Linked DNA regions of Azospirillum brasilense. The protein of the gene in region 2 interacts with the protein of the main gene of each other region in a pairwise test. Links are inferred from orthologs where the notes say so. Each region holds a gene or a part of one and is shown on either strand. Other genes may lie near its edges.

Region 1 (5,181 bases), 430 kb from region 2 along the record:
CGCATCGAGGCGCTGGACGCCGAGACCGAGGCTAAGCTGGCCGAACAGCGGGCGGTCCTCTGGCGGGAGCGCGAAAAGCGGATCAAGCCGGGCTGGGACGACAAGGTGTTGGCCGACTGGAACGGCCTGATGATCGCAGCCCTCGCCCAGGCCGGCATGGTCTTCGACGAGCCGGAGTGGATCGCGGCCGCGCAGCGCGCCTTCGCCTTCGTCCGCGACCGCATGACCGAGGACGGGCGCCTGCTGCACAGCTGGCGGGCCGGGCAGCTCAAGCACCGGGCGACGCTGGACGACTACGCCCACATGGCGCGCGCAGCGCTCGCCCTGCATGAGGCGACCGGCGACGCCGGAGCGCTGGAGCAGGCGCGGGCCTGGGTGCGGGTGCTCGACGCGCATTTCTGGGACGCCCAGGCCGGCGGCTATTTCTACACGGCGGATGACGCCGACGACCTCATCGTCCGCACCAAGTCGGCTGGCGACGCGGCGACGCCCAGCGGCAACGGCACCATGCTGGCGGTTCTGGCGACGCTGCACCACCGCACCGGCGAGGCCGCCTACCGCGAGCGGGCGGATGCATTGGCCGCCGCCTTCTCCGGCGAGCTGAGCCGCAATTTCTTCCCGCTGCCGACCTACCTGAACGCGGCGGAGCTTCTCCAGAAGGCCCAGCAAATCGTCATCGTCGGCGACCCGCAGGCGCCGGACACCGCGGCGCTGCGCCGCGCGGTGCTCGACCGACCGCTTCCCGACCGCATCCTCAGCGTCCTGCCGCCGGGGACGGATCTGCCCGCCGGGCACCCGGCGCACGGCAAGGGCATGCAGGGCGGGGCGGCGACCGCCTATGTCTGCACCGGCATGACCTGCTCCCCGCCGGTGACCGCGCCCGACGCGCTGGCCGCTGCCCTGACCCGGAGATGACCTCATGACGACGACGACCGGCAGCCTGACCGTCGACAGCCCGCTGGGCCTGCTGACCCTGACCAGCGCCGCCGGCGCCATCGTGGCGCTCGACTGGGGACGGCTGGGGGATGACCGGCCGGACCCCGTGCTGGAGGAGGCGGCGCGCCAGCTCCGCGACTATTTCGCCGGGACGCGGTTGGATTTCGACTTGCCGCTGTCCCCCCGCGGGACGGCCTTCCGGCAGAAGGTCTGGGCGGCGATGCAGGCCATTCCCTACGGCGGCGTCCTGACCTATGGCGACGTCGCGCGGCTGCTGGACACGGCACCGCGGGCCGTGGGCGGGGCCTGCGGGGCCAACCCGATCCCGGTGATCATCCCTTGTCATCGCATCGTCGGGGGCGGCGGGGCGCCCGGCGGCTATTCCGGCCTGGGCGGCCTGCAGACCAAGGACTGGCTGCTCCGCCACGAGCGGCGGTACCGGGTGACAGCGGACCAAGCCGGCGATACGCTGGAGCTTCAGCTTCTATAAAAAGGGAAGGGACCAACCACCATGGTTCACGCGATCCGCATCCACGACTACGGCGGACCCGAAGCGCTGCGCTGGGACGAGATCGAGGTGGGCGACCCCGGCCCCGGTCAAGTGCGCCTTCGCCAGACCGCCGTCGGGCTGAACTACATCGACACCTATCACCGCTCCGGCGCCTACAAGCTGCCGCAGCTTCCCGCCATCATCGGGACCGAGGGCACCGGCGTGGTCGAGGCCGTGGGTCCGGACGTGACGACGCTGAAGCCCGGCGACCGGGTGGGTTACGCGCCGCTGATCGGCGCCTACGCCGAATCCCGCCTCGCCCCCGCCGACCGGTTGATCCCGTTGCCGAGCTGGATCGAGGACCGGCAGGCCGCCGCCATGCTGCTCCAGGGCATGACCGCGCAGTTCCTCCTGCGCTCCACCTACGCGGTGCAGCCGGGCGACACCATCCTGGTCCAGGCTGCCGCGGGAGGCGTCGGCCAGATCCTCTGCCAATGGGCGAAGCATCTGGGCGCCACCGTGATCGGCACGGTCAGCAGCGACGAGAAGGCGGAGCTGGCCCGCGCAGCCGGCTGCGACCATCCCATCGTCTACACGCGCGAGAATTTCGTGAACCGCGTGAAGGACCTGACGGACGGGCAGGGCGTGCCGGTGGTCTATGACGGCGTCGGCAAGACGACCTTCATGGACAGCCTGGACTGCCTGCGTCCCCGCGGCTTCATGGTGCTGTTCGGCGCGGCGTCCGGCCCGGTCCCGCCGCTGGATCTCCAGGTCCTGGCAGCCAAGGGCTCGCTCTACGTCACGCGCCCGACCTTGTTCAGCTACGTCGCCAAGCGCGACGACCTGATGGCCAGCGCCGCCGACCTGTTCGAGGTGGTGCATACCGGCGGGGTGACCATCAACGTCGGCCAGACCTTCGCGCTGCGCGACGCGGCGGAAGCCCATCGGGCGCTTGAGTCCCGCGCGACGACCGGGTCGACGGTGCTGCTGCCGTAAGGTTCAAAACCCCCTCCCGCCCCGGGAGAGGGAATAACAACTCACTCGGCGGCCCAGAGCGGGTTCTTCAGCTTCTTGAGAAGCTCCGCATGGGCCGCCAGCTCCTCCTCGCTCGGAGCGTGGGCGCGCGGGGCGCGGTAGGGGCGGTCGATGCGGATCGCCGCGGGACCACCCGCCGCCGGGCCGGAGGCCAGCGCCAGACCGGCCTGACGCCCACCGCGCAGCTCCAGATACACTTCGGCCAGAAGCTGGGCGTCGAGCAGCGCGCCGTGGTAGGTGCGGCTGGAATTGTCGACGCCGAAGCGCTTGCAGAGCGCGTCCAGGGTGGCCGGCGCGCCGGGGAACTTCTGCCGCGCCATCAGCAGCGTGTCGATGGCCCGGTCCTTCGGCATCACCGGATAACCGGCGATCCGCATCTCCCAGTTCAGGAAGTGCATGTCGAAGGCCGCGTTGTGGATCACCAGCGGCGCGTCGCCGATGAAGGCCACGAACTCCGCCACCACGTCGTTGAACAGCGGCTTGTCCGACAGGAACTCCGTCGTCAGCCCGTGCACCGCCACGGCGTCCGGCGGCACGTCGCGCTCCGGATTGACGTAGCAGTGGAAGGTCTTGCCGGTGGCGACGTGGTTGTGCAGCTCGACACAGCCGATTTCGATCAGCCGGTGCCCTTCCTCGGGCTTGAAGCCGGTCGTTTCCGTATCGAGGACGATCTCACGCATGAACCACCTGTCCGGGCTGATATCCCCGCGGCGGCCATTGCCGTCCGCGGCGCCGCTTCACGTCGGCGAGGATGTTGCGCAGCGCCCGCCGGGTGGCCCGCCGTCCGTCGCCGGTGTTGACGACGTGGTCGGCGCGCCGCCGCTTCTCCGCGTCGGGCATCTGCCGGGCCAGAATAGCGGCGAACTTCTCCGCCGTCATGCCCGGCCGCGCCAGCACCCGTGACTTCTGCACCAGGAAGGGGGCGGTGACCACCACGCTGCGGTCCACCTTGCGTTCCCCGCCGGTCTCGAACAGCAGGGGGATGTCCAGCACCGCCACGCGGACGCGGCGGCGCGCCGCCTGTCTGAGGAAGCGCCGCTGAGCCGCCTGCACCGCCGGGTGGAGGATCGCCTCCAGCCGCTTCAGCGCCGCCGGGTTGCCGAAGACCGCGCCACCCAGCGCCCGCCGGTCCACCGCGCCATCCACCACGACACCGGGAAAGGCCGCCGCGATGGCCGGCACCGCCGCGCCGTGACGCCCCAGCAGGCCGTGCACCACGGCGTCGCTGTCGCAGACCGGCGCGCCCATACGCTTCAGCATACGCGCCGCCGTGCTCTTGCCCATGCCGATGGAGCCGGTCAGTCCCAAGACGATCATCGCGCGACCTCAGCCCTGGAGAACGGCGACCTTCAGCCCCTCGGTCACCTCCGGCTCTCGGCCGAACCAAGCGGCGAAGCCGGGACGGGCCTGGTGGAGCAGCATGCCGACGCCGTCCACCACGCGGTTGCCGCGGGCCTGCGCCGCGGTCAGCAACGTGGTCATCAGGGGCGTGTAGACGATGTCGGTGACGACGGCCGAACCGGGGAGGGCGCGCAGGTCGAGCTCCAGCGGCGGCTGTCCCGCCATGCCCTGGGTGGTCGTGTTCACGACCAGCGCCGCCCCTTCGAGAAGCGTTTCACGTGAAACCCAATCGGCGGTCTCGATGGCGCCGACCCCATCGCTGTTACCAATGTCGGCGGCCAGCTCGTCGGCCCGCGCCCTCGTGCGGTTGACCAGCCAGACACGCGGCGCGCCCTCGTCGAGGAGCGAGGCGACGACGGCCCGCGCCGCGCCACCGGCCCCGATGACCAATGCCGGCCCGTCCGCAGCTTTCCAGCCCGGTGCGCCGCTCTTCAGGTTCTCAATGAAGCCGAAGCCGTCGGTGTTGCGGCCCTCCAGCGTCCCGTCCTCGCCGACCACGATGGTGTTGACGGCGCCTATCCGTTTGGCGGTGTCGTCCAGCCGGTCGACCGTGCGGTAGGCGGCCTCCTTGTGTGGCACCGTCACGTTGCAGCCGCGAAAGCCCAGCGCAGGCAGGGCGCGGATGGCCTGCTCGATGCGGTCGGGCGGCACGGCCAGCGGCACGTAGGCGCCGTCGATGCCGTACTGTTCCAGCCAATAGCCGTGCAGCCGGGGCGAGCGCGAATGGCCGATCGGCCAGCCCATCACCCCGGCCAGCTTCGCCTTGCCGCTGATCGTCATTCCGCAATCACCCCATGCACCCGCAGGAACCCGAGCAGCGGCAGCAGCGGCAGCCCGAGGATCGTGAAGAAATCGCCGTCCACCCGGTGGAAGAGCTGCGCGCCCAACCCTTCGAGGTGATAGGCGCCGACCGACCCCTGCACGTCGTCGCCCGCCGCGTTCAGATAGGATTCCAGGAAGGCGTCGCTGAACGGGCGCATGGTCAGGCGGGCGCGGTCCACATGGTGCCACAGCCGCTCACCGTCGCGGATCACCACGGCGCAGCTCACCAGCCGGTGCGTCTTGCCGCGCAGGTCCTGCAGCTGGGCCCGAGCGGCGTCGCGGTCGGCCGGCTTGTCGAACCAGCGGCCCTCGCATTCCAGCATCTGGTCGGCGCCGATCACCAGCGCACCGAGGTGCTTGCGGGTGACGCGCTGCGCCTTCAGCTCGGCCAACGCCTCGGCCACATCCTCGACCGGCGCGCCCTCGGCACGGGCGGCCAGCTTGATCTCCTCCTCGTCCACCGCCGCCGGGGCGAGCGTGACGCGCACCCCGGCGCG
Region 2 (5,182 bases):
TGCTGGAGAACACCCGCTTCCACGCGGAAGAGGAAAAGAACGATCCGGCCTTCGCCAAGCGGATCGCCGAACTCGGCGACCTCTACGTCAACGACGCCTTCTCCGCCGCGCACCGCGCCCACGCCTCAACCGAAGGCGTCGCCCAGCATCTGCCGGCCGCCGCGGGCCGCCTGATGCAGGCCGAGCTTGAGGCGCTGACCAAGGCGCTGGAGAAGCCGGAGCGTCCGGTGGCCGCCGTCGTCGGCGGCGCCAAGATCTCCACCAAGCTGGACCTGCTCGGCAACCTCGTGAAGAAGGTCGACATGCTGGCGCTGGGCGGCGGCATGGCGAACACCTTCCTCTATGCCCAGGGCGTGGATGTCGGCGCCTCGCTCTGCGAGAAGGACATGGCCGATCAGGCCCGCGCCATCATGGAGACCGCCAAGGCCGCCAATTGCGAGCTTCTGCTGCCGAAGGACTTTATCGTCGCCAAGGAGTTCAAGGCCGGTGCGGCCAACCGCGCCGTCCCGGCGGACGGCATCGGCGCCGACGAGATGGCGCTCGACGTCGGCCCGAAGACGGTCGAGTTCCTCGGCCTGAAGCTCCAGGGTGCGAAGACGGTGGTGTGGAACGGCCCGCTGGGCGCCTTCGAGATCCAGCCCTTCGACGGCGGCACCAACGCCGTCGCCGGCCTCGTCGCCGAGCGCACGTCGGAAGGCGGCCTGCTGTCGGTGGCGGGCGGCGGCGACACCGTGTCGGCGCTGGCCCACGCCGGCGTGGACGAGAAGTTCACCTACATCTCCGCCGCCGGCGGCGCCTTCCTGGAGTGGCTGGAAGGCAAGGAGCTGCCGGGCGTCGCCGCGCTGAAGAAGAAGTAAGAGTTTGGGGGAATTGGGTGGGTGGTTGAGGCGGGCCCCCACCCTTCCCGCTGCGCGGGCCCCTTCCCTCCCCCGCTTCGCAGGGGAGGGAGCTTTATCCCCTCCCCTGCGAAGCGGGGGAGGGGCAGGGAGGGGGCAAGACCTCCCCTCACAAACACGTTCCTACAAAGGCCGCCGCGCCTTCAACGCCGCGGTCAGCGTCCCGTCGTCCAAGTAATCCAGTTCCCCGCCCACCGGCACGCCGTGGGCCAGACGGGACACGGAAACCCCGCTGCCGGACAGGCGGTCGGTCACCACATGGGCGGTGGTCTGCCCATCCACCGTGGCGTTAAGCGCCAGGATGACCTCGGTCACCGCCGGGTCCTTCGCGCGCTCCACCAGGGACGGGATGTTCAAATCGTCCGGCCCCACCCCCTGCAAGGCCGACAGCGTGCCGCCCAGCACATGGTAGGTGCCGTGGAAGGCGCGCGTGCGCTCCAGCGCCCAGAGGTCGCCGGCATCCTCCACCACGCAGATGGTCGAGCGGTCGCGGCTGTGGTCGGAACAGACGGAGCAGGGGTCGCGACTGTCGAGGTTGCCGCAGACCGAGCAGTTGCGGATGGCCTCCGCCGCAAGCGCCATGGATTCGGACAGCGGCACCAGCAGGCTGTCGCGGCGCTTCATCAGGTGCAGCGCCGCCCGCCGCGCCGACCGCGGCCCCAGCCCCGGCAGCTTGGACAGGAGCTGGATCAGGCGCTCGATTTCAGGTCCGATCATTCACGGCTTCGTTCGTCAATGGGTGGTCGGGCCGACCCTGCGGCCCGGCCTTTCAACGCTTAGAACGGCAGCTTCATGCCCGGCGGCAGCTTCATCCCGCCCATCAGGTTCTGGGTCTCGTTGGCGACGTGCTGCTCCACCTTGGCCTTGGCGTCGTTGAAGGCGGCGATGATCAGGTCCTCCAGGACCTCGATGTCCTCCGGATCGACAATCGACTTGTCGAGCTTGATCTTCTTCATCTCGCCCTTGCCGTTCACCGTCACGTTGACCATGCCGGCGCCCGACTGGCCGGTCATCTCGACCTCGCCCAGGCGGGCCTGCATCTCCTGCATCTTGGCCTGCATCTGCTGGGCCTGCTTCATCATCTGGCCGAGGTTCTTCATGGGTCAGAAATCTCCTTCATCGTCGAGCGGGTAATAAACCCCGTCGTCCTGCTGCATGACCATAAGGTCGGGATTCTCCCCGTCATCCGCAACCTGGGGCTCGGCCTCGACCGCCGCCTTGAGGTCGCGGACATCGGTGATCTTCGCGCCGGGGAAGGCGTCCAGAACGGCGCGCACCACCGGATGCGCCTCCGCCTCCTCCAACGCGCGTCTCTGGGCGGCCTGCTCCTGCTGGATCAGCGTCGGCTCGCCCGGCGCGTCCGAGACGATGACGACCCAGCGCTGGCCGGTCCATTCCGTCAACAGCTGGCCGACGCGATTTGGCAGGGTCGACGGGGCCAGGGTCGTCAGGCGCAGCTCCAGCCGCCCCGGCTCCAGGCGCACCAGATGGACGCTGCCGGTCAGATGGCCGTAGAGCGCGCCCTCGCGCTTCTCCGCGAAGACCTGGACCAGCGTGCGGAAGTCGCGGGGCATCGCCACGCGCTCCTCGTCCGCCACGGCGACGGTCTGCACGGGCCGGGGAGACGGCTGCGGGCTCGGCTGGGCCTGGGCAACGGCGCGCACGGCGGAGCCGCCAACCGCCACCGGCCCGCCACCGGGGCCACGCGGGGCGCCACCGCCACCCTGGCCACCCTGCCCGCCGCCATTTTGCAAATTCTGGAACTGGCGGATCAGATCGCCCGGAGTCGGCATATCGGCGGCGTAGGACAGCCGCACGATGACCATCTCCAGGGCCTGCTGCGGCACCGGGGCCGCCTGCACCTCGCCCAGCCCCTTCAGCAGGAGCTGCCACGCGCGGGTCAGCGCCGGCATGCCGAGCTTTGCCGACAGGGCGGCGCCGCGGGTGCGCTCCGCCTCCGGCAGGCCGGGATCGTTGGCGCTGTCCGGCACGACCTTCAGCCGCGTCAGATTGTGCACGAGGTCGAGAAGGTCCTGGAGGATCACCACCGGATCGGCGCCGACGCGGTGCAGGTCGGACAGCAGGTCCATCGCCTCCGCCGGCTTGGCCGAGACGGCGGCCTCGAACAGGTCGATCACCTTGCTGCGGTCGGCCAGCCCCAGCATGTCGCGCACCTGCTGCGCGGTCACCGTGCCGACGGCCAGCGCGATGGCCTGGTCGAGCAGCGACAATCCGTCGCGCACCGACCCGTCGGCGGCGCGCGCGATCAGCGCGGCGGCGTCCGGCTCGATTCCCGCCCCTTCCAGCCCTGTGATGCGGGTGAAATGCTCCTTCAGCACCTGGGCGTCGACGCGCCGCAGGTCGAAGCGCTGGCAGCGCGAGAGCACCGTCACCGGCACCTTGCGGATTTCGGTGGTGGCGAAGACGAACTTCACATGGGCCGGCGGTTCCTCCAGCGTCTTCAAAAGCGCGTTGAACGCGCTCTTGGAGAGCATGTGGACTTCGTCGATGATGTAGAGCTTGTAGCGCGCCGAGACGGGGGCGTAGCGCACGCCGTCGATGATCTCGCGGATGTCGTCCACGCCGGTGTGGCTGGCGGCGTCCATCTCCATCACGTCGACGTGGCGGTCCTCGGCGATGGCGCGGCAGTTGTCGCAGACGCCGCAGGGCGTCACCGTCGGCCCGCCGGTGCCGTCCGGCCCGGTGCAGTTCAGCGCGCGGGCGATGATGCGGGCGGTGGTCGTCTTGCCCACCCCGCGCACGCCGGTCAGCATGAATGCCTGGGCGATGCGGCCCGAATGGATGGCGTTGGTCAGGGTGCGGACGAGCGCGTCCTGCCCGATCAGCTCGGCAAAGCTCTTCGGACGGTATTTCCGCGCCAGCACCCGGTAGGCAAGGCCCCCGGACGTCCCGGAAACGGAAGAGGACATATCGGCAACGGTGGTATCGGTCACGCGGCTGGCCCGGTAATCGGCTTCACGACGGAGCGCAGAATAGCGTCACGGCACGGGGCTGTCGCCGTTTCAATTCGCTGCAGGAATTTATGGGGAAGGGTGGGAGACTGGACGAACGACCCGAGCCGAAACTCGTTACGGCTGCTTCCTTCCGGACCTGACCGGGTTGGCGAGGGACTCGTCCGCCGCCAGCCTCCCGCGCCTTATATCGGCGATAGGACCATCATATGCAAGGCCAATCTGCCGGCGTTCCGTTTGAGGGAGAACGAAAAAGCCCCGCGTCCGATGGAACGCGGGGCTTTTGCCTGTTTCCCGGATGGGACCGCCGCAGGTTACTGCGGCAGCGGCGCCGGGCTGTCGGACAGGGATCGCAGATAGGCGATGATGTTCGCCCGCTCCTGGTCCTTCTTCACGCCGGCGAAGGTCATCTTGGTGCCCGGCGCGTAGGCCTTCGGGTCGTAGAGGAAGTGGTTCAACTCGTCGTAGTTCCAGGGGCCGGCCTTGCCCTTGATCGCGTCGGAATAGGCGAAGCCGTCCAGATGGCCGTGCGGGGCGCCGACGATGCCGTAGAGGTTCGGGCCGACCTTGTTCGCCCCCCCCTTGTCGAAGCTGTGGCAGGCGGCGCAGGCCTTGGCCGCGGATTGGCCAGCGGCGGCATCGGCCTTGGCGAGCAGCGGGGCGATCTCGGCCGGGCCGGACGGGGCGGCGCCACCGCTGGGGGCCGGAGCGGCGCCCTCCGGCATGGCCACCACATAGGCGGGTTTCTCAGGCGTCTTCGGGTGCACCAGAACTTCCGCGGCGAAGCCGGCCAGCATGGCGATCAGACCCGCCAGCAGCACGGCGCCGAAAATCTTGTTCCACTCCATGCTCATAACGTCTTTGTCCCCTTTTTTGTCGTGCCGCGGGTCCGTCGCCAAGGGCTGGCTGGTTCTCCGCCGCACGATAGCGTGACCGCGGCGGCTTGTCACCGCTTCGGCCCCCTCCCTTGCCACAGGAATATCGGTTCTCCGACTGTTGGCCACCTGAATATTGGAGTGACGCCGCTTGACGCAAAGGGCGATCCATGGTTCACCCGCGCCACCTTTCCGAAGCGACAGGGGGCCGTTCCATCATGAACGCCGACATGAACGCCGGCGCAGACATCCAGGGCACAGCGAACCCGCCGCCCTCAAATCCAATCGTCGTGATTCCCGCCCGCATGGCCTCCACCCGCCTGCCGGGGAAGCCGCTGGCCGAAATCGGCGGCGCGCCGATGATCGTGCAAGTGTGGCGCCGCGCCATGGAGGCGGAGATCGGCCCGGTGGTGGTCGCCTGCGCCGAGCCGGAGATCGC
Region 3 (6,250 bases), 2.1 Mb from region 2 along the record:
CCTGGACCGTGCGGCCGGCGTCCGGATAGGCGGTGCCCTTCAGACCCTCGACGTCGCCCGAACCGGACAGGACCAGCTCGGCGGCCTTCAGGGAGAAGGCCTGGAACTTGTCGTTGCGCGCGACGAAGTCGGTCTCGGCGTTCACCTCGACGACGGCACCCGCGGTGCCGGCGGTGGCGACGGCGACCAGACCCTCGGCGGCGACGCGGCCGGACTTCTTGGCGGCGGCGGCGAGGCCCTTCTTGCGCAGCCAGTCAACGGCGCCCTCGAGGTCGCCCTGGGTCTCGGCCAGCGCCTTCTTGCAGTCCATCATGCCCGCGCCGGTCTTCTCGCGCAGTTCCTTGACGAGCGCGGCGGTAATCTCGGCCATGGTTTCGCCCTCTTCCTTCCGAACAGATCCAAGCGGATCGGGTTGATCCAAACAACTCATAAAAAAGGCAGCCGGGCCATAGGTCATAAGGCCCGGCTGCCCCGTATCACCGGGATCAGGCCTGGGCTTGCTCAGCCGGCGCGGCCTCTTCCGCTTCGGCTTCCGGCAGCTGCTCGGCCGGAGCCTCCTCGCTGGAGCCGACGTCGATGCCGGCGGCGCTCATCTCGGCCTGCAGACCGTCGAGCACGGCGCCGTTCACCAGCTCGCAGTACAGGTCGATCGCGCGCAGGGCGTCGTCGTTGCCCGGGATCGGGAAGGCCACGCCGTCCGGATCGGAGTTGCTGTCGATCACCGCGATGACCGGAATGCCGAGCTTGTTGGCTTCCTTGACGGCGATCGACTCCTTGTTGGTGTCGATGATGAAGAGGACGTCCGGCAGGCCGCCCATTTCCTTGATGCCGCCCAGCGCGCGCTCCAGCTTGTCGCGCTCACGGGTCAGCTCGAGGATTTCGCGCTTGGTCAGGCCCGAGGTGTCGCCGCCCAGGCGCTCTTCCATCTCGCGCAGGCGCTTGATCGACTGGGAGATGGTCTTCCAGTTGGTCAGCATGCCGCCGAGCCAGCGGTGGTTGACGTAGTACTGGCCGCACTTCGACGCGGCCTCGGCCACCTTCTCCTGGGCCTGGCGCTTGGTGCCGACGAACAGGACGCGGCCGCCGCCGGCGACGACGTCACGGACGGCCTGCAGGGCGCGGTGCAGCGCCGGGACGGTCTGCTCCAGGTCGATGATGTGCACACCATTGCGCACGCCGAAGATGTACGTGCCCATCTTCGGGTTCCAGCGGCGGGTGTGGTGGCCGAAGTGGACGCCGGCTTCGAGCAGCTGGCGCATGGTGAAAGACGGAATAGCCATTTGGAAAAGTCCTTTTCCGGTTGCTCCGCCGCGGGCACTGTCCGTTTGACAGGACACCGGATCGGGCCATCGGGGTAAAGCCGAGGGACCGCCAGCCCGCGTGAGGTTTTGACGACGGCGCTTACATAGCCCGCCGCAACCGCTTTGGCAACACCGGTTTGGCAATTGGTTCGGCCGGAATGCGCTGCGGCGCGTACCGCTTCGCAACGGAGGAGCCGTTCCTTACAGCTCCACCACCTCCACCACGCCCGGCACCGCCTTCAGCGCGGCGCGGCTCTGGTTGGTGATGTTGAAGGAACCGGGAAGCTGGATCTCCACCTCCTTCAACGGGTCGATCTCGACCAGCAGGTGGATCTTTCCCTTGCCGCGCGCCAGCCGCTCCAGCATGCCGCGGATGCTCTCCACCGGACCGCCGTCGCGCACCACCACCTTCAAACCGTCGGAAACCTGGGCGACGGCGTCCTCCAGCGGCTTCACCTCCTGGCAGGTCAGACGGATGTCCTCGCCGTTCGTCTGGACGTCCACGGTCATCAGGACCGGGCGTCCGGCCTCCAACAGGTCGCGGTTGGTCGCCAGCACCTCGGAGAAGACCGTCACCTCATAGCCGCCGCTGCCGTCGGACAGTTCCACGAAGGCGAAACGGTTGCCCGACTTCGCCGTCTTCTCCTTGCGGCTGACCACGATGCCGGCGACGCTGCGCCGGGTCGAGCCGCCGCCGGTCACCGCCGTGGCGAGGTCCGCCGAGCGCACCACACGCATGCGGGCCAGCGGACCGGCGAAGGCGTCCAGCGGGTGAGCGGACAGGTAGAAGCCGATGGCGCCGAACTCGTGCTTCAGCTTCTCCAGCGGCTCCCACTCCTTGACCTTGGGCAGGTCCGGCTCCTTCAGGCCTCCGCCAGCGCCGCCGAACAGGTTGCCGATGCCGCTGTCGCGCTCGGCCGCCTCGGCCTGGGCGTAACGGATCAGCGTCTCCAGCGCCGCATGCACCTGGGCGCGGTTGGGGTTGATCCCGTCGAAAGCGCCGGCGCAGGTCAGGTTCTCCAGCTGGCGCTTGTTGATGGTCTTCAGGTCGAGGCGGCGGGCGAAATCGAACAGGCTCCTGTAGGGGCCGTTCTTGCGCCGCTCCTCAACCACCGCCTTCATGGCGGGCAGGCCGACGCCCTTCACCGCGGCCAGCGCGTAGCGCACCGCCTTTGCGCCGTCGGCCAGCGCCTCGACCCCGAAGATGCTGTCGGACTTGTTGATGTCCGGAGTCAGCAGCTTGATCTTCAGCCGCACCAGCTCCTGCCGGAAGACGTTCAGCTTGTCGGTGTTGCCGAGGTCGAGCGTCATCGACGCCGCCATGAACTCCACCGGGTGGTTCGCCTTCAGATAGGCGGTGTGGTAGGCGACCAGGGCGTAGGCGGCGGCGTGGCTCTTGTTGAAGCCGTAGCCGGCGAACTTGGCCACCTGATCGAAGATCATGCTGGCCTGATCGGGGTCCACGCCCTTGTCCTTGGCGCCGACGACGAACTTGTCGCGCTCCTTATCCATCTCCTCCTTGATCTTCTTGCCCATGGCGCGGCGCAGAAGATCGGCGCCGCCCAGCGAATAGCCGGACAGCACCTGGGCGATCTGCATGACCTGCTCCTGGTAGATCATGATCCCGAAGGTCTCCTTCAGGATCGGCTCCAAGGCCGGGTTCATGTAGTCGGGCAGCTCCTCCCCGTTCTTCACCTTGATGTATTTGGGGATGTTGTCCATCGGGCCGGGGCGGTAGAGCGACACCAGCGCGATGATGTCCTCCAGCCGGTTCGGCTTCAGCCGGCGCAGCACGTCGCGCATGCCCGAGCTTTCCAACTGGAACACGCCGGTCGATTCGGCGCGGCCGAGGATCTCGTAGCTTCTGGGGTCGTCGAGCGTGACCGTGGTCAGGTCCGGCTTGTCCTCGATCAGGTCCACCGCCGTCTTCAGCACGGTCAGCGTCTTCAGGCCGAGGAAGTCGAACTTCACCAGACCGGCCTGCTCGACGAACTTCATGTTGAACTGGGTGACCGGCATGTCGGATCGCGGGTCCCGGTACAGCGGCACCAGATCGTGCAGCGGGCGGTCGGCGATCACCACGCCCGCCGCGTGGGTCGAGGCGTGGCGGTACAGCCCTTCCAGCTTCAGCGCGATGTTGACGAGGCGCGCCACCGTCTCGTCGCCGTCGCGGGCTTGGCGCAGCATCTCCTCGCTGTCCAGCGCCTGCTGGAGCGTCACCGGGTTGGCCGGGTTGTTCGGCACCAGCTTGCAGATCTTGTCCACCTGCCCGTAGGGCATCTGCAGCACGCGCCCGACGTCGCGCAGCACGGCGCGGGCCTGCAGCTTACCGAAGGTGATGATCTGGGCGACGCGGTCGTAGCCGTACTTGTCCTGGACGTAGCGGATCACCTCTTCGCGGCGGTCCTGGCAGAAGTCCACGTCGAAGTCGGGCATCGACACGCGTTCGGGATTCAGGAATCGCTCGAACAGCAGGCCGAAGCGCAGCGGGTCCAGATCGGTGATGGTCAGCGCCCAGGCGACGACCGAGCCGGCGCCCGAACCACGGCCCGGCCCCACCGGGATGTCGTGCGCCTTGGCCCATTTGATGAAGTCCGACACGATCAGGAAGTAGCCGGGGAACTTCATCGACACGATGACGTCCAGCTCGAACTCCAGCCGTTCGAAATAGGTCTTGCGGGTCTCCGCCCGCTGCTCCGGCGTCATGTCCGGGGTGTAGACGACGCTGTTCAGCCGCATCTCCAGGCCCTCGCGGGACTGGGCGCGCAGTTCCTCCCCCTCGTCGCGGCCGCCCTCGCAGGGGAAGGGCGGCAGGATGGGCTTGATCGGCTTCAGCAGGAAGGAGCAGCGCTTGGCGATGGCGACCGTGTTGTCCACCGCCTCCGGCAGGTCCTTGAACAGGTCCCGCATCTCCTCGGCCGACTTGAAGCGGTGGTCGGGGGTCAGGCGGCGGCGCTCGGTCTGGCTGATGTAGGCGCCCTCGGCGATGCAGAGCAGCGCGTCGTGCGCCTCGTACATGTCCTCGGTCGCAAAATAGCAGTCGTTGGTGGCGACCAGCGGCAGGTCATGAGCGTAGGCGAGGTCGATCAGCGCCGGCTCGATGGCGTCCTCGATCACCGCGAAATGGTCGCGGTGGCGCTGAAGCTCGACATAGAGCCGGCCTGGGAACAGCCGCTTCAGCCGCTCCAGCACGTCGAGCGCCAGATCCTTCTGCCCCTCGCCCAGCAGCCGCCCGACCGAGCCGGCGGGACCGCCGGTCAGCGCGATCAGCCCGGCGGAATGGCCCTCCAGCGCGTCCAGCGGGATCTGCGGCCCGGCCATCGGGTCCGATTCCAGGAAGGCCTTGGACACCAGCTTCATCAGGTTGCGGTAGCCCTCGTCGGTCTGGCAGAGCAGGACGAGCTGGTCGGGGACCGACGCCGCCTTGCCCGGCAGGCCCGGCTTGCCGTTGGCGGGACCGACTCGGGTGATGCCCAGGACCGTGCCGATGATCGGCTGCACGCCCGAATCTGCGGCGGCCAGCGCGAACTCCAGCGCGCCGAACAGGTTGCCGGTGTCGGTCACGGCGACCGCCGGCATCCCCTTCTTCTGGCAGAGCTTGACCAGCTCCTTCACCTTGATGGCGCCCTCGGACAGGGAATAGGCGGAGTGGACGCGCAGGTGGATGAAGTCGGTGTGGGGCATGGCGGAGATGGGCACCGGTTCCAGCGAAGGGGGACGTCTCCCTTAGTCGTCGCGCATCCCGTCCCGCACTGCAAGGGACCAAGCGCGGGCCCGGCCATGCGGCGATGCGCCAACCCCGTCGAAAGTAAGGGAAGATTCCCCGATCATGCGTGTTCGTGCTATCGAAAGAGGCAGAGCCACGATCCGAGAATGACCCGTTCCATGCGTCGCATCCGCTCCAGCGCCGTCCTGGCGGTGCTGGCGGCCACGCTCCTCACGGCTTGCCAGACCACCGGCGCCCCCGCACCGTCCGCGGAGCAGACCCACCGGCCGCCGCCGACCGTTGCGCCCGCCTCCCCCCTGTCCGACGCACCGGGGCGCGTCGTCGCGCAGAACAAGGGCTGGGTCGTGCGGGCGCATCCGGCGACCAAGACCGGATCGGCCTATTGCTACGCCACGCGGGCGGACGACTCCTCCCCCCTTTCCTTCCGGGCGACGGCGAAGGGGGCGGCCATGCTGGTCAACGCCGACCAGCACGCCCAGGCCGACAAGGACACGGAAAGCCGCCTGACCGCCATCTTCCCCGATGGCGAGACCATGGCGCTGGAGGCTAGCCCCCTGCCCGACGGCGGCGTGGTGGTTCCGGTCGAACTGCCAAAGTACGAGGACCTGTTCGAACCCTTCATGCGGTCGCGCGCGGTGACGCTGCAGCGGGACGGCGGCGGCACGGAGATCGGCGACGTCAATCTGGGCGGCTCCTCCTGGGCGCTGGCCGCCCTGGACGAGTGCCGCATCCTGCATACCGACAAGTGAACAGATTCGGAGGTCTGACCCGCAATGGGTGCATCCGCCCCCCATTGACCGACAGTCAGTGCGTCTCTAGCCTCCACTCCCATGCGCACCGCTCACATCGGCCTTGCCGTCGCCGTCGCGGCGATCTGGGGCTTCAACTTCGTCGCGATCAAGGTCGGGCTGGCGGATTTCCCGCCGATCCTGTTCTGCGCCCTACGCTTCGCTCTGGCGGCGCTGCCGCTTCTCGTGCTGGGCGTTGGCGGCGGTCCGCCGGTGCCCTGGCGCTTCATTCTGGGCATCGGGATGGTGCTGGGGGTGGTGAAGTTCTCGCTGCTGTTCATCGGGATGGACATCGGCATGCCGGCGGGGCTGTCGTCGCTGGTGCTGCAGTCGCAGGCCTTCTTCACCGCCCTGTTCGCCGCCCTGGTTCTAGGGGAGCGGCCCGGACCGAAGCAGGTGCTGGGAATGGCGGTGGCCTTCGCCGGGATCGGGCT

What was found. The genes of interacting proteins can lie anywhere in the genome.
Region 1: the proteins of H1Q64_RS02545 (region 2) and dnaQ interact in binary tests that used the Escherichia coli proteins (3 or more experiments, as listed by UniProt). The link is inferred for Azospirillum brasilense from one-to-one orthologs.
Region 3: the proteins of H1Q64_RS02545 (region 2) and dnaE interact in binary tests that used the Escherichia coli proteins (3 or more experiments, as listed by UniProt). The link is inferred for Azospirillum brasilense from one-to-one orthologs.

Annotation. Positions count from the first base shown.
Region 1 is NZ_CP059449.1:965,799-970,979, forward strand. What follows is about bases 1,303-4,269. They hold dnaQ (DNA polymerase III subunit epsilon), read right to left. Parts: upstream 3,142-4,269; coding sequence 2,464-3,141; downstream 1,303-2,463. Other genes in these bases: H1Q64_RS04575 (methylated-DNA--[protein]-cysteine S-methyltransferase), read left to right, coding at 1,303-1,426; H1Q64_RS04580 (quinone oxidoreductase family protein), read left to right, coding at 1,448-2,422; coaE (dephospho-CoA kinase), read right to left, coding at 3,134-3,778; H1Q64_RS04595 (shikimate dehydrogenase), read right to left, coding at 3,788-4,269. Outside these bases: H1Q64_RS04570 (thioredoxin domain-containing protein), read left to right, coding at 1-915; more of H1Q64_RS04575, read left to right, coding at 920-1,302; more of H1Q64_RS04595, read right to left, coding at 4,270-4,642; H1Q64_RS04600 (Maf family protein), read right to left, coding at 4,639-5,181. UniProt on the Escherichia coli protein: DNA polymerase III is a complex, multichain enzyme responsible for most of the replicative synthesis in bacteria. The epsilon subunit contain the editing function and is a proofreading 3'-5' exonuclease.
Region 2 is NZ_CP059449.1:538,880-544,061, forward strand. Bases 1,426-4,393 are described here. They hold H1Q64_RS02545 (DNA polymerase III subunit gamma/tau), read right to left. Parts: upstream 3,851-4,393; coding sequence 2,000-3,850; downstream 1,426-1,999. Other genes in these bases: recR (recombination mediator RecR), read right to left, coding at 1,426-1,613; H1Q64_RS02540 (YbaB/EbfC family nucleoid-associated protein), read right to left, coding at 1,673-1,996; H1Q64_RS02555 (c-type cytochrome), read right to left, coding at 4,183-4,393. Outside these bases: H1Q64_RS02530 (phosphoglycerate kinase), read left to right, coding at 1-857; more of recR, read right to left, coding at 1,020-1,425; more of H1Q64_RS02555, read right to left, coding at 4,394-4,716; H1Q64_RS02560 (3-deoxy-manno-octulosonate cytidylyltransferase), read left to right, coding at 4,974-5,182. UniProt on the Escherichia coli protein: Part of the beta sliding clamp loading complex, which hydrolyzes ATP to load the beta clamp onto primed DNA to form the DNA replication pre-initiation complex.
Region 3 is NZ_CP059449.1:2,679,180-2,685,429, forward strand. What follows is about bases 1,303-5,338. They hold dnaE (DNA polymerase III subunit alpha), read right to left. Parts: upstream 4,986-5,338; coding sequence 1,503-4,985; downstream 1,303-1,502. Other genes in these bases: H1Q64_RS12775 (hypothetical protein), read left to right, coding at 5,175-5,338. Also shown: tsf (translation elongation factor Ts), read right to left, coding at 1-370; rpsB (30S ribosomal protein S2), read right to left, coding at 486-1,280; more of H1Q64_RS12775, read left to right, coding at 5,339-5,777; H1Q64_RS12780 (EamA family transporter), read left to right, coding at 5,859-6,250. UniProt on the Escherichia coli protein: DNA polymerase III is a complex, multichain enzyme responsible for most of the replicative synthesis in bacteria. This DNA polymerase also exhibits 3' to 5' exonuclease activity. The alpha chain is the DNA polymerase catalytic subunit.